4 regions of the Micromonospora sp. NPDC085948 genome follow, and region 4 is predicted to be linked to each of the others. Evidence: riboswitches for the same ligand, from Rfam matches in the RefSeq annotation. Region 4 holds a riboswitch; each other region holds the start of a gene.
The links. A riboswitch is a leader RNA that binds a small molecule or an ion and turns the genes downstream of it on or off. The one in region 4 is predicted to bind cobalamin.

Region 1 (3,699 bases), on a different contig from region 4:
CGCCGACATCCTCGTCGCCGCCGCGGGCGTACCCCGGATCGTTCGGCCTGAGCACGTCAAGCCCGGCGCCGTCGTCATCGGCGCCGGCGTCCGCTACGAAGGACGGCGCCTCCTACCGGACGTGGACGAAGCGTGCGCCGAGGTCGCCGGCGCCATCACGCCCCGGGTCGGCGGCGTCGGTCCGACCACCGTCGCGATGCTGTTCCGCAACGCGGTACGCGCGGCCGAGCGCGCGAGCGAGTAGCCCGGCAGGTGCGTCGGGGGAATTGCGGACAACCGCACCGCCACGGGCGCGAGTTTGCTATCCAGCGGCGCTCAGCAAGCAATACGGGAATGAGCTTGGATTCGGCCCGAGCCAGGCAACGTGTTGTTGATCACGAGCACACCGCCGCCGATCGGGCTTGTGGCTCGGCTCATAGTCATCCGCGCCTTGCTACCCAAAAGTAGCGGCATATATTTCCGCTGTCCTCGGTCGAGATGGGGCGCTCCGGTGATGCACGACGGCGTGGTCGACGACGAACTCCAGATCCGATCATTTGAATACATGCGGGCAGGAACATCATCTTGAACAGCATTCCGTCGCTTCTTCTCGTGCACGGTGCCTGGCACGGGCCCTGGGTCTGGCAGTCGCTCATCGAGCAGTTTCCGGATATCGACATCCACACCGTCGCGCTACCCAGTAGCGGCAACGACCCCGCTGCCCTCGGGGACCTCTACGACGACGCGGCCGTGGTCAAAGCCGCCGTCGCCGCCATCGACGGACCGGTCGTGGTCGTCGCCCACTCCTACGGTGGCGCACCAGTCACGGAGGCGCTCGCTGCCGCGGACAACGTACGCCGAATCGTTTATCTCGCCGCTTTCCAGCCGGATGTCGGCGATTCGCTCTTCTCCACCGCCGGCGGCGTTGCTCCGCCGTGGTGGGAGGTTCACGAGCGGACGGACCTGAAGGGCAGGGGTCACATCGAACCGTCGCAGCCCCGAGAGGTCTTCTACAGCGACGTCGATCCGGAAATCGCGGAACAGGCCGTTGCACGACTCGGGCTCCAGTCCTGGGCCTCGACGCAGCAGCCGCTGACCGAGGCCGCGTGGCGCACCATTCCCAGCACCTACCTCATTTGTGCGGCCGACAACGCTCTTCCGCCCTTCGCGCAGGAGCTCATGGCCAAGCGGGCCGAGCGGGTGTTGCGCATGAACTCCTCGCACTCGCCGTTCCTTTCTCAGCCCGCCGAGCTGGCCGCGCTGATCCGGGCGGAACTTTCCGCCTGAGGCAGACGGCGCGGGTAGCGGCCGTCGACCGGCCGGACATGCGACCGGGCGACGGACCGCCACCCCGTAGGCAGGGGCGGCCGCTATGCTGCGCAATGGCACAAACGTTGCGAGGTGCCCCGCGCGAGTGGGGAGAATCGGGAAGCCGGTGTGAGTCCGGCACGGGCCCGCCGCGGTGACCGGGGAGCTGCCACCCACGCGTACCAGACGCAGCCACTGGCCCTGAGGGGCTGGGAAGGCGGGTGACCAGCGGAGATCCGGGAGTCCGAAGACCGGCCTCGCGTCATCGTCCCGTCAGGGGCGCGAGCGCAGCGGGAGCCTGCCTTGAACAACGGACTCTACGAGACCATCCACCGCCGTCGGGACGTACGTGCCCAGTTCACCGGGGCGCCGATCCCCGCGGATACGTTGGATCGGATCCTCACGGCGGCGCACGCCGCGCCGAGCGTCGGTCTCTCCCAGCCCTGGGACTTCATCCTGGTCCGCGATCCTGAGCTGCGGCAGCAGTTCCACCGGCACGTGGAGCGGGAGCGGGACACCTTCGCGGCCACTCTCGACGGTGCGGCGGCGGAACGCTTCGCCCGGATAAAGATCGATGGCGTACGAGAGTCGACGTTGTCGGTCGTGGTCACGTACGACCCGGAGCGGGGTGGGCCGGCCGTGCTCGGCCGTCACGCGATCGCCGACGCCGGCCTCTACTCGGTCTGTCTGGCGATCCAGAACCTGTGGCTGGCCGCAACCGCCGAGCAGCTCGGGGTCGGCTGGGTCTCGTTCTACCGGGAGCCGTTCCTGCGCGACCTGCTCGGCATCCCGGCCACCGTCCGCCCGGTGGCGTGGCTCTGCCTCGGCCCGGTCACCCATCTGGAGGAGACGCCGGACCTGGAGCGGCACGGCTGGCGTCAGCGACGTCCGCTGTCGTCGGTGATCCACCAGGATCGCTGGTCCGAGTGACCCGCACACAAACGAGCCCCGGGCGCGCGAACGCCCGGGGCTCGTCGCTGACGTGTCAGCTACAGCCGCTGGTGGAGCCGCAGCCCTCGCAGACGTAGCAGCTACCGGCGGGGCGCATCTTCGTACCGCAGGTGAAGCAGAGCGGCGCGTCGGCGGCCTTGCCGATCACGGCCTCCAGCAGTTCGGTGCTGGAACCCACGCTCGGAGCCGGCTTGGCGGCGGCCACGTCGGCCATCTCCTGGGCCGGCTGGGCGACGGCCTCCGACTTGGCCGGGGCCTCCACCGGAGCCGAGGACGCCATCGCGGTGAGCTCCGCGCCGGTGACGGCGGCGGCCTCCGCGTCGGCCTCGGCCCGCAACTGGGCGGCCCGCTCCGAGGCGGTGAAGATGCCCAGCTCGGCGCGGCGCTCGTAGGGCAGGAAGTCCAGCGCCAGGCGACGGAAGATGTAGTCCATCACCGAGGCGGCCATCCGCACGTCCGGGTCGTCGGTCATGCCGGCCGGCTCGAAGCGCATGTTGGTGAACTTGCTGACGAACGTCTCCAGCGGCACGCCGTACTGCAGGCCGATGCTGATGGCCACCGAGAAGGCGTCCATCACGCCGGCCAGGGTCGAGCCCTGCTTGGACATCTTCAGGAAGACCTCGCCGAGGCCGTCGTCCGGGTAGGACGACGCGGTGAGGTAGCCCTCGGCGCCACCGACGGAGAAGCTGACCGTCTCGGACGGGCGCTTCTTCGGCAGGCGCTTACGCACCGGCCGGTACTCGATGACCTTCTCCACGGCGGCCGGCGCGGCCTCGACCGCGGCCGGCTCGGTGGCCTTGTTGGACTTGGCCACCGAGAGCGGCTGACCGACCTTGCAGTTGTCCCGGTAGATCGCCAGCGCCTTGAGGCCGAGCTTCCAGCCCTCGAAGTAGATCTTCTCGACGTCCTCGACGGTGGCCGCCTCCGGCATGTTGACCGTCTTGGAGATGGCGCCGGAGACGAACGGCTGGATGGCCGCCATCATCCGCACGTGACCCATCGGGGCGATCGTCCGCTCGCCCATGGCGCAGTCGAAGACCGGGTAGTGCTCCGGCTTGAGGCCCGGGGCGTCCACCACGTGGCCGTGGTCGGCGATGTGCTCGACGATCGCCTCGACCTGCTCCTCGGGGTAACCGAGGCTGCGCAGGGCGCGCGGCACCGTCTGGTTGACGATCTGCATCGAGCCGCCGCCGACCAGCTTCTTGAACTTGACAAGCGCCAGGTCCGGCTCCACGCCGGTCGTGTCGCAGTCCATCATGAAGCCGATCGTGCCCGTCGGGGCGAGGACGCTGGCCTGGGCGTTGCGCCAGCCGAACTTGTCGCCGATCTTGTTGCCCTGGGTCCACTGTTTGGTCGCCTCGCGGACGATCGCGGTGGCCACCGGGCTGGTCGGCTTGATCTCGTCGTTGGCGGCGGCGTGCTTGCGCATGACCCGCTTGTGCGGCTCGGCGTTGCGGGCGT
Region 2 (3,699 bases), on a different contig from region 4:
AACGCGTCGATCCTGCCCTGCGCCAACCAGGCGAGGTCGATCGCGGCGGAACCGTGCATGCGGATCCGTTGGACGTGCCGGGTGAGCTGCTCGGTGATGGCGAGTCTCTCGGCGTTCTTCCGGCTGGCGTCGGCACCGACCGCGTAGTCGCCGATGGCGACGACGGCGTCCCGGAGATCGGTGACCTGGCTGGCGCAGATGCGTCGGTTGTCGGCATAGGCGCCGTGCCCCTGAACGGCGTGGTAGCGGGTGCCGAGGAACGGCAGGTCGATGACGCCGAGGACGGCGTCTGTGCCGTGCAGGAGGCCGAGGGAGATCGCGCACAGGGGTGAGCCGTGGACGAAGTTGACGGTGCCGTCGACGGGGTCGAGTGCCCAGGTCAGTTCGGTGGCGTCGCCGCTGCCGCCATACTCCTCGCCGAGGAAACCGATGTCGGGCGCCGTGGCGGCCAGATGCTCGCGAACCGCTCGCTCGATGGCGTAGTCCACCTCGGACGCCATGTCACGGTCACCCTTGAAGGTCAGCGCGCCGGGCTGGAGCGTCCGCATCAGGTCGTGTGCCAGGTCAACGGCCTCCTGTGCGAGGGGGAGGAGGCGGGCGTGGTCGGTCATAGCTGGCGGCTGCGCTCCCAGAGTGAGGTGAACATCTCGTCGAATATCGGGTAGAGGCCGGAGGGACTCGTGTCGCGTTCGATGACCATCGTCGGGCAGTCGACGCCCCGCATCCGCGGTAGGTAGTGCTGGACGACGCAGAGTCGGTCATCAATCAGAAGCACGTTGGCGCGAATGGACTCGTCGTAGACGCCGATGGCCAGGTGGTCTCGGACACCTGCGGGGAGTGCACGCCCGTTTTCTCGGCTGGCTGTCACTGACTCGCCGGCCGCGCCGCTTCGAGCACGAGTAACCCAGGGCTGACCCCGTGGGTGCTGAATCGTCTACGACATCAGCTCCAGAGGGAGTCACACAGACACTCGGCTCCCTCTGCGGGATCACTCCGCCACCGGCCAATCAGCTCGCCGTCTCGTGGTCAGGCAACCCCGCGCACCTATATTTTCCCAGGTCAATGTGATGAGCGGGGCCGGGCGGTGCCAGGGCCGGCGTTGACCGGCGGCGGAGGGGTGTGGCAGCATTCGCGGCCTGACGGCAGTGAAGGAAGTCGGTGCGATTCCGACGCGGTCCCGCCACTGTCACCGGGGAGCGATCCCCCCTCGTGAGTCACGACCGTGTGTCTGCGGTTGGAAGGCCGGGGGAGAGCGTCGATCCGGAAGCCAGGATACTTCGGCCGTCGGGATGTACCCCAGGGCGTGGACACCCGAGGAGGACCCGATGACGCACAGCGTCTCATCCATTGACGATCATCGTCATGAGCCGTTTGGCGGGCACTGCACCGCGCCCACAACCGGCCGGCCCCGCACGTCCCGGCCCGGCCGTCGCGGCGTGTGCCAGACCGCTGGCTTCCGGTACCGCTGACCTGGGCGTCTGGCGCTGACCGGCCCCGACGTCCGCGTCGCTGAGCCCGGCCGAGCCGTCGTACCGGCTGACGCCGCACCCACCCGCTTCGTCCAGGTCGCCTCCGTAGCGGCCAGGGCGTCACTCTCCGGAGCCCGCCGTGCGCATCCTGCTGCTCTCCACCGCCGACACCGACCTGCTGGCCGCCCGCGCCAGCGGCGCCGACTACCGGCTCGCCAACCCCGCGCGGGTCGCCGCCGACGAGGTGTCCGCCCTGCTCGACGGGGTCGACCTCGTCGTCGTACGCCTGCTCGGCGGTCGGCAGGCGTGGCCGGACGGCCTCGCCGCGGTGCTCGCCACCGGTGTGCCGACGGTCGTGCTCGGCGGCGAGGCGCTGCCCGACGCGGAGCTGATGGCCATCTCCACAGTGCCGTCCGGGGTCGTCACCCAGGCGTTGGCGTACCTCGTCGAGGGTGGGCCGGACAACCTCGGGCAGCTCGCCCGGTTCCTCTCCGACACGGTGCTGCTCACCGGCGAGGGGTTCGCCCCGCCCGCGCCCACCCCCGCGTACGGCGTGCACGGCGAACACCCGACCGACCCGCAGCGGCCCACCGTGGGCATCGTCTTCTACCGGGCGCACGCCCTCGCCGGCAACACCGAATTCGTCGACGTCCTCGCGGACGCGGTCCACAACGCCGGCGGCAACCCGGTGCCGATCTTCTGCGGCTCGCTGCGAGGGCTGACCACCGGCGCGGGACCGCTCGGGCTGTTCGCCCGCTGCGACGCGCTGCTGGTCACCGTGCTGGCCGCCGGTGGCGCGGTCGCCGCGGACGCCTCCGGGGGCGGCGACGAGGACGCCTGGGACGTCGGCGCCCTGGCCGCCCTGGACGTGCCGATCATCCAGGCGCTCTGCCTGACCAGCACCCGCGAGCAGTGGGCCGGCAGCGACGCGGGGCTGTCCCCGTTGGACGCGGCGATGCAGGTGGCCATCCCCGAGTTCGACGGCCGGATCGTCAGCGTGCCGTTCTCGTTCAAGCAGATCGACGCCGACGGCCTCTCGGTCTACGCGGCCGACGCCGACCGGGCCGCCCGGGTCGCCGGGATCGCCGTGCGCCACGCCCGGCTGCGGTACGTGCCCAACGCCGACAAGCGGGTCGCCGTGGTGCTCAGCTCGTACCCCACCAAGCACTCCCGGGTCGGCAACGCCGTCGGGCTGGACACCCCGGTCTCGGCGGTCCGACTGCTGGCCGCGTTCGCCGAGGCCGGCTACCACCTGGGCGACGCGCCGGTGCCCGACGACGGCGACGCTCTGATCCACGCTCTGATCGCCGCCGGTGGTCACGACGTGGAGTGGCTCACCCCGGAGCAGCTGGCCGCCGCCGAGGCCCGGATCCCGGGGCAGACCTACCGGCGGTGGTTCGACCAGGTGCCGTCCGAGCTGCGGGAACGGATGCGGGAACACTGGGGTGAGCCGCCCGGCCAGCTCTACACCGAGGGCGGGGACATCGTGCTCGCCGGGCTGCGCTTCGGCAACGTGGTGCTGCTGATCCAACCGCCGCGCGGCTTCGGGGAGAACCCGATCGCCATCTACCACGACCCGGACCTGCCGCCGAGTCACCACTACCTGGCCGCGTACCGCTGGCTGGCCGCCCCGGTCGCCGACGGCGGCTTCGGCGCGGACGCCGTGGTGCACCTGGGCAAGCACGGCACCCTGGAGTGGCTGCCCGGCAAGGGCCTCGGCCTGGCCGCCGACTGCGCCCCCGACGCGGTCCTCGGTGACCTGCCGCTGGTCTACCCGTTCATCGTCAACGACCCCGGCGAGGGCACCCAGGCCAAGCGCCGCGCGCACGCCGTGGTCATCGACCACCTGGTGCCGCCGATGGCCCGCGCCGAGACCTACGGCGACCTGGCCAAACTGGAGCAACTGCTCGACGAGTACGCCACCGTGCAGGCCCTCGACCCGGCGAAGGTGCCCACCGTGCGGGCGCAGATCTGGGACCTCGTCCGCGCGGCGGAGCTGCACCACGACCTGCACGCCGAGGCGATGCCCGACGCGGACGACTTCGACGAGTTCGTGCTGCACCTCGACGGGTACCTCTGCGAGGTCAAGGACGTGCAGATCCGCGACGGGTTGCACATCCTCGCCGACGCGCCCACCGGTGAGCCCCGGGTCAACCTGGTCCTCGCGGTGCTGCGCGCCCCGCAGATCTGGGGTGGCGCCCGTGCCCTGCCCGGCCTGCGGCAGGCGCTC
Region 3 (3,699 bases), on a different contig from region 4:
GTCCGTCGCCGCCCAGTAGCCGCCGTCGGGGAACCGGTAGAGCTCGACCGACTCCTGGCGCATCCGGGTGGAGTAACCGGGCTGGCTGGGCAGGACGTAACCGCTGCCCGAGCCGGTGTCCTGGATGATGCACGGGTCGGTGAAGTGCTCGTGCAGGTGGTCGACGAACTCGGTGACCCGGTTGGTGAGATCTCCCGAGATCGCGACGTAGTCGAGCACCGACACGTGCTGGACCATCTCGCACAGCCCGACACCGCCGGCGTGGGGGCACACGGGGATGTCGAACTTCGCGGCGAGCAGCAGCACGGCGACGATCTCGTTGATGCTGGCCAACCTGCCGGTGTCCAGTTGACAGAAGTCGATGGCCTCGGCCTGGAACAACTGCTTGAACATCACCCGGTTGTGGCAGTGCTCGCCGGTGGCGACTCCGATCGGAGCGACGGCGCGGCGCACGGCGGCGTGGCCCAGAATGTCGTCGGGGCTGGTCGGCTCCTCGATCCACAGTGGCTCGAACTGCGCCAGGGCCTTGACCCACTCGATGGCCTGACCGACGTCCCACACCTGGTTGGCGTCGATCATCAGGTTGCGGTCCGGACCGAGGATCTCCCGGGCGATGCCGCACCGGCGGATGTCGTCGTCGAGGTTGGCGCCCACCTTCAGCTTGACGTAGCCGTAGCCGGTGTCCACCGCCTCCTGGCACAGCCGGCGCAGCTTGTCGTCGCCGTAGCCGAGCCAGCCTGCCGAGGTGGTGTAGGCGGGGTAGCCGGTCCGGTCGAGCTCGGCGAGACGGGCCGCCTTCGTGCTCTCCTTGGCCCGCAGGATGGCCAGCGCCTCGTCCCGGGTCAGCGCGTCGGACAGGTAGCGCAGGTCCGCGATGTCGACGAGCTGCTCGGGGGACATGTCGACGAGCAGCCGCCACAGCGGCTTGTCGGCGACCCGGGCGACCAGATCCCACGACGCGTTGAGGACGGCGGCCAGCGACAGGTGCACGACACCCTTCTCCGGGCCGAGCCAGCGTAGTTGCGAGTCGGAGGTGAGCAGACGGTAGACCGCGCCCATGTCCGCCGCCATCGTCGCGACGTCCACGCCGACGAGGCGCTGTGCCTGATGGACGGCCGCCGCGACGACGATGTCGTTGCCCCGGCCGATGGTGAAGGTCAGGCCGTGGCCCGCGAGTGGCGCACCGCTGCTGTCGACGCCGTCGGTGTGCAGGACGACGTAGGCCGCCGAGTAGTCGCCGTCCTTGTTCATGGCGTCGGAGCCGTCAGCGGTCAGGGAGGTGGGGAAGCGGACGTCCTCGACAGTGACGGCGGTGATCTGCGGCATGCGCTCCTCGCCCGGTTAGGCTAAAGATCAGATGATCTCTGGGAGTATACGGAGGGTCGATCCGACGCGTCAACGACGTCGATCCGTCGGGTATCGAAGACATCCAATGTTTCTTCGTGCTGGAGATTCGTCGGTGCGCGGTCCCCGTGATCGCCGTACCCGATCCGCGAGCCCTGAATGCGGTGGTACCAACATTCGCCGCGCTGGTAGGCACCTTCGACGGGCGGCACCTCGTCGTCGGCCCGGGCACTGCTGCGGCACCGCCGGCCCGATGGGGACGGTGGTGCGAGATATGAGGAGTGGTTCAGAAGATTAGATGTCCACTCCGGATAACTACATTGACGCCTAAGTATAGGTAGGGATCCTTACATCTAAAGACTTAATACATCACACCTTTCCGAATGTCGACACCTGCTCGTGTACCGCGCGCCGCGCGGGTGTCGGTCCACCGCGCCCCGGCGCGACTCGGCCTGGTCGGCGTGGCCGGTGATGACCGTCACGGAGGTCGCCGTCGACACGCCCGAGACCGACATGTGGGGTGTGACAACCGCAGCGTCCCTATATATGGTGTCGAACGCAGCTGGTTCGGCCGCTCATCCGGAGTGGTCGAGGCAAGAGGGAACCCGGTGGAAATCCGGGACTGTCCCGCAGCGGTGAGTGGGAACGACAGCCGTCAGAAGCACTGGGCCACGAAGCGGTCTGGGAAGCGACGGCCAGTAGGAGACCGGCCAACCCGGTCGTGCCCACGAGTCCGAAGACCTGCCAGCGCGCCGCGTACCCGCACCCGGGTGGGCGGCGGTCCGAGGCCGCGTGGGACGGCCGACGCCACCTGACCCACGCCGTGCCGGCGTGGCGTCCGTTGGTGTCCGTCTCCACGCGTTCGAGGGGCCATCAGGTCTCGAACTCGCGAGGAGTGAGTGGTGACAGTCACCGAGGCAGTCCCGGTCAGCGGCGACGCGGCCGTCCGGCGCACGCCGATGCAGGTGCGCAAGCGCAACGGCACCACCGAGTCCGTGGACGTCAACAAGATCGTCCGTGCGGTCGAGCGGTGGGCCGACGACCTGGCCGACGTCGACCCGATGCGGGTCGCCACCCGCACGATCAGCGGCCTGTACGACGGCGCGACGACGGCCGAGCTGGACCGGCTCTCCATCCAGACCGCCGCCGAGATGATCGGTGAGGAACCGCAGTACTCGCGCCTCGCCGCCCGGCTGCTGTCCGGCTACGTCGACAAGGAGGTGCGTCGACAGGGCGTCACCTCGTTCAGCGCGGCGATCCGGATCGGCCACGCCGAGGGCCTGGTCGCCGACGACACCGCCGCGTTCGTCGCCGCCCACGCCCCGATGCTCGACCACGCTGTCGATCCCGACGGCGACCGACGATTCGAGTACTTCGGCCTGCGCACGGTGTACGACAGGTACCTGCTGCGTCACCCCACCAGCCGGCTGGTGCTGGAGACCCCGCAGTACTGGCTGCTCCGGGTGGCCTGCGGGCTGTCCCAGACGCCGGACGAGGCGGTCGGCTTCTACCGGCTGATGTCCAGCCTGGCCTATCTGCCCAGCTCGCCGACACTGTTCAACTCCGGCACCCGACACACCCAGATGTCCTCCTGCTATCTGGTCGACTCTCCGCGCGACGAGTTGGACTCCATCTACCAGCGGTACGCCCAGGTCGCCAACCTGTCCAAGTTCGCCGGCGGCATCGGCATCGCGTACTCCCGGGTCCGGTCCAGGGGTGCACTGATCCGCGGCACCAACGGGCAGTCCAACGGGATCGTGCCGTGGCTGCGCACACTGGACGCGAGCGTCGCCGCGGTCAACCAGGGCGGCCGGCGCAAGGGCGCGGCCTGCGTCTATCTGGAACCGTGGCACCCGGACATCGAGGAGTTCCTGCAACTGCGGGACAACACCGGCGAGGACGCCCGCCGCACCCACAACCTCAACCTGGCCAACTGGATCCCGGACGAGTTCATGCGCCGGGTCGAGGCCGACGAGATGTGGTCACTGTTCGACCCGCACGAGGTACCCGAGCTGCCCGACCTGTGGGGGGAGCGGTTCGACGCCGCGTACCGGCAGGCCGAGACGCAGGGCCGCCACGTGCGGCAGGTCCCGGCGCGGGAGCTGTACGGCAAGATGATGCGCACCCTCGCCCAGACCGGCAACGGGTGGATGACCTTCAAGGACGCCGCGAACCGACTGTGCAACCAGACCGCCGAGGACGGCAACGTGGTGCACCTGTCCAACCTGTGCACCGAGATCATCGAGGTGTCCAGCGACGCCGAGACCGCCGTGTGCAACCTCGGCTCGGTGAACCTCGCCGCGCACCTCAGCGACGGCGGCATCGACTGGGAGCGGCTGCGCGCCACCGTCCGTA
Region 4 (3,699 bases):
CCGCCGGCGCTGACCGTCGTCCCGGTCGCCAGCGTCTCGCCCGTCGCGCCGTCACCGCGATGCGTGTGCGGCCCGGTGCCCGCCGGGTGTTGGTGCCCGTCGTTCGCGGCGCCCTCCTGGCCCGGGGCGGGCGGACCGCCCGCGGGCTGCCGGGCGCTGCGGTCCGCCGGGTTCCCGTCGCCGGTCCCGATGCGGGCCAGACCGAACCCGGCCAGCAGAGCGATCACCAGCCCGCCGACGAGCAGGGCAAGGTGGGTGTTGCTCAGCCGGGATCCGGGCGCTGCGGCGGCGAGATCCGTGTCGGGCCGTGCTCCGGGCTCGACCGTGGGCTCGCCGTCCGTACCGGCGACGGTTTGATCGGTCGGCGTCGGATCGACCGCGACGCCCGTGCGGGCCGTGACGACCGCGTTGCCCTTGCGTGCCGCCGGCACGGTGGTGGGCCGCCGCTTGTCGCCCGGAGCCGGCGCGACGACGGTCCTGCGACCGTCGGCCTTGCCACCGCCGATGGTCTTGCCGCCGGTGGCCCTGGCGCCGGCGGCCGGGCCGGTGCCGGCCTTGTTCGTGGGACGGGCACCACCGCCGCGTCGACCGGAGGTCGCCGGCGAGGTGCGGCCCCGGCCGGTGGGTCTGCGGGTGGAAGCCGATCGGCGACGCCAGAAGATGTACGCGGCCACCGCCCCGGCCGCCGCGACCACCACCGCCCAGCCGGCCAAGGCCACCGTTCCGAAGCCGCTCTCCTCGGTGGACCCGGTCGACGGAGCCGCCGCAGCCGGCGGGTTGGACGGATCGTCCGCGGTGGTCGGCACCGCCGAGGCCTGCCCGGACGTGTTGTGCTGCTCGGTGGCGGCCACCAGCGCCGGGTCCGGTTGGGTCGACGGCGGGCTCCACCCCTTCGGCGCCGCGGCCACCCGCCCGTCGTAGCGGAAGGTCAGGGTGCCCCGCACGGTGTCGCCGTCCGAGGCGACCGACAGGTAGCTCACCGAATACTGGCCCTTGGCGGGCAGGTGGGCGACGGTCACCACCGCGGGGAACCCCGTCGTGTACTCCCGTGGCTCGAACTGCCCGTTGACCAGGAAGTACTCCCGTACCGGCTTCTCCAGCGGCTTCGGCTCCCCCTGCGACCAGCCGTCGTCGACCCGGGTGCCGTCCGGGGCGGTGACCGTGAAGAACGCGTTGGCGGCGGCCTTCTCGGTGAAGTAGAGCCGCACCGCCGTGAACGGCTCGCGCACGGTGGAGCCGCCCGCCGGTGTGGAGTCGGCGAGGGTCCCGTGAGCCGCGGCGGGTTGGGCGGACGCGAGCAGGGCGACCGCCGAGGCGAGGAGGAACGCGAGGAGGCCCGAGATCACCCGCCCGCAAGTCTGGGGGAGACGACGCATCTGGATATCCTCACCCTCGCGAGACTTTTTTCAAGAGGTGGCGATCTTCTTCCTCCGACGACAAAAGTTGACGACGAGGTCGCGGGCCGTCGCAGCGGGACGCCCCGGGTGGACACATTCCCTGGCCAGCTATGCTGCCGACGGCGCTGGTTCGCCCCGTCGTGACCGGCTGGGCGTCGCAAGAGGGAACCCGGTGGAAATCCGGGGCTGCCCCGCAGCGGTGAGTGGGAACGACCGCCGTCATCAGCACTGGGCCAACGGCCTGGGAAGCGACGGCCAGTAGGGGACCGGCGCGACCGGTCAGGCCCGCGAGTCCGAAGACCTGCCGGCGCCGCGTACACAACCGTGTGCGCTGCCGTCGGCCTCGCGGGTGGGCTGAGCGGGTGACGGGCCGTGCGTGTGGCGCACGGCCAGGTCCTCGTCAGCGCGTGTCCGCGACCCGGCGGTGTGGTTTCCCGAGGGACGGACTACCGCTGTGCACGACACCACCACGATCGCCGGCCGAGCGCCGTCGGCGTCGCACCTGACCCTGTCGCAGATCATGGACCAGCACCACACCAACCTGATGGGTACGGTGCACGGCGGCCGGATCCTCAACCTCATCGACTCCGTCGCCGGTGTGGTCGCCGCCCGGCACTCCGACGGGCCGGCGGTGACCGCTGCCATCGACGAGACGGCGTTCCTCCGCGCGGTGCGGGTCGGTGACGTCGTACACGTCGATGCCCGGATCACCTGGGCCGGCCGCAGCTCGATGGAGGTCGCCGTCAAGGTGACCGCCGACCGGTGGGACCGGGCGGTGCCGCCCACCGACGTGGCCACCGCCCACCTGGTCATGGTCGCCATCGACGACGACGGTCAGCCTCGTACGGTGCCGCCGCTGCTGCCGGAGACCGACGGGGACCGGCGACGGTACCGGGAGGCGGAGATCCGCCGGGAGCACCGGCTGGCGCTGCGACGCGCGTTGCTCGACGGCGCCGACGACGCCTGACGCGCCCGTTGTGACGGTGGCCGGTCCGAGAACCCGCCCCACCGCCGATCCGGTCGGATAGCGTCCACGAGAGGCCCCGATCACGGAGAGTGTGGATGGCGATGCGCGCTGCGGTGCTGCGGGAGTTCGACGTTCCGCTGACGATCGAGGAGATCGACCAACCCAGCCCCGAGCGCGGGCAGGCGCTGGTGCGGATCGTCGCCAGCGGGGTCAACCCGCTCGACACGAAGATCCAGGCGGGAAAGGCCGCGCACGCACGCATCCAGCTCCCCGCGGTGCTCGGCCTGGACCTCGCCGGCGTCGTCGCGGCGGTCGGTGCGGAGGTGACCGACCTCGCGCCGGGAGACGAGGTGTACGGGCTGTGCGGGGGCGTGGGCGACCTCCAGGGTTCGCTTGCCGAGTACGCCGCCGTGGACACCCGACTCCTGGCCCGCAAGCCGAACACCCTCTCCATGCGGGAGGCCGCCGCGTTACCCCTGGCGGCGATCACCTCCTGGGAGGGGCTTGTCGACCGGGCCGGGGTCCGGGCCGGCCAGAAGGTGCTGGTGCACGGCGGCGCCGGTGGCGTCGGTTACGTGAGCGTCCAACTCGCCCAGGCGCGCGGCGCCGCGGCGTACGCCACGGGTGGGCCGGCGAGCATGTCTCTGATCGAGAGCCTGGGCGCGGTAGCGATCGACTACACCTCGACAAGCGTCGAGGAGTACGTGCAGAGGTACACCGACGGTGCCGGGTTCGACATCATCGCCGACAACGTGGGCGGCGCGACCCTCGACGCGTCGTTCGCGGCGGTGCGCACCTATCACGGCCACGTGGTCAGCGCGTTGGGCTGGGGGTCGCACTCGCTCGCCCCGCTGTCGTTCCGGGGAGCGACCTATTCCGGGGTGTTCACTCTGCTGCCGCTGCTGACCGGGCAGGGCCGCGAACACCAGGGCGACATTCTGCGCGAGGTCGCGGCGCTGGCCGACGCCGGCATGTTGCGCCCGCGACTGGATCCACGCACGTTCACGCTCGACACGGTCACGGACGCCCACCGCCTGGTCGCCAGCGGCACCGCGAACGGCAAGGTTGTCGTGGACGTCGCCGGTTGAGATGCGGGGACCGTCCCTCCGATCTGCAGGGCGCGTCGCGCCGCTGCGGGCCGCCCTTTGACCCTGGAGCTTCTGCGTCGCATTGCTGCCGCGCCCTGGCGTCTCGTAGGCGTCAAGGCGCTCGTGACGACGGATTCGGTAGTGGCAGCCGGATACCCTGCTCGATAACCGACCGGGGAGAGCCAATGGGCCTGTCAAGCCGTGAGTGTCCGGACTGCAGACGACGGGTCAAAGAGCCGTTTCAAGA

Region 1: it holds a riboswitch for cobalamin, as region 4 does, so the genes downstream of both, bluB (5,6-dimethylbenzimidazole synthase) here and AB0O48_RS34135 (acyl-CoA thioesterase) in region 4, are expected to answer to the same signal.
Region 2: it holds a riboswitch for cobalamin, as region 4 does, so the genes downstream of both, cobN (cobaltochelatase subunit CobN) here and AB0O48_RS34135 (acyl-CoA thioesterase) in region 4, are expected to answer to the same signal.
Region 3: it holds a riboswitch for cobalamin, as region 4 does, so the genes downstream of both, AB0O48_RS15530 (ribonucleoside-diphosphate reductase subunit alpha) here and AB0O48_RS34135 (acyl-CoA thioesterase) in region 4, are expected to answer to the same signal.

The regions. Positions count from the first base shown of each region.
Region 1 is NZ_JBFBJW010000006.1:147,387-151,085, reverse strand. Features, by position in the region: gene AB0O48_RS18095 (bifunctional 5,10-methylenetetrahydrofolate dehydrogenase/5,10-methenyltetrahydrofolate cyclohydrolase) at 1-244, shown strand, start outside; gene AB0O48_RS18090 (alpha/beta hydrolase) at 565-1,266, shown strand; cobalamin riboswitch at 1,362-1,562, shown strand; gene bluB (5,6-dimethylbenzimidazole synthase) at 1,591-2,217, shown strand; gene AB0O48_RS18080 (vitamin B12-dependent ribonucleotide reductase) at 2,273-3,699, opposite strand, start outside.
Region 2 is NZ_JBFBJW010000009.1:99,613-103,311, forward strand. Features, by position in the region: gene AB0O48_RS22700 (inositol monophosphatase family protein) at 1-611, opposite strand, end outside; gene AB0O48_RS22705 (DUF5919 domain-containing protein) at 608-868, opposite strand; cobalamin riboswitch at 1,149-1,278, shown strand; gene cobN (cobaltochelatase subunit CobN) at 1,609-3,699, shown strand, end outside.
Region 3 is NZ_JBFBJW010000005.1:62,752-66,450, reverse strand. Features, by position in the region: gene AB0O48_RS15535 (L-fuconate dehydratase) at 1-1,326, opposite strand, end outside; cobalamin riboswitch at 1,891-2,108, shown strand; gene AB0O48_RS15530 (ribonucleoside-diphosphate reductase subunit alpha) at 2,304-3,699, shown strand, end outside.
Region 4 is NZ_JBFBJW010000025.1:11,378-15,076, reverse strand. Features, by position in the region: gene AB0O48_RS34140 (copper resistance protein CopC) at 1-1,376, opposite strand, end outside; cobalamin riboswitch at 1,507-1,721, shown strand; gene AB0O48_RS34135 (acyl-CoA thioesterase) at 1,852-2,364, shown strand; gene AB0O48_RS34130 (zinc-dependent alcohol dehydrogenase family protein) at 2,460-3,452, shown strand.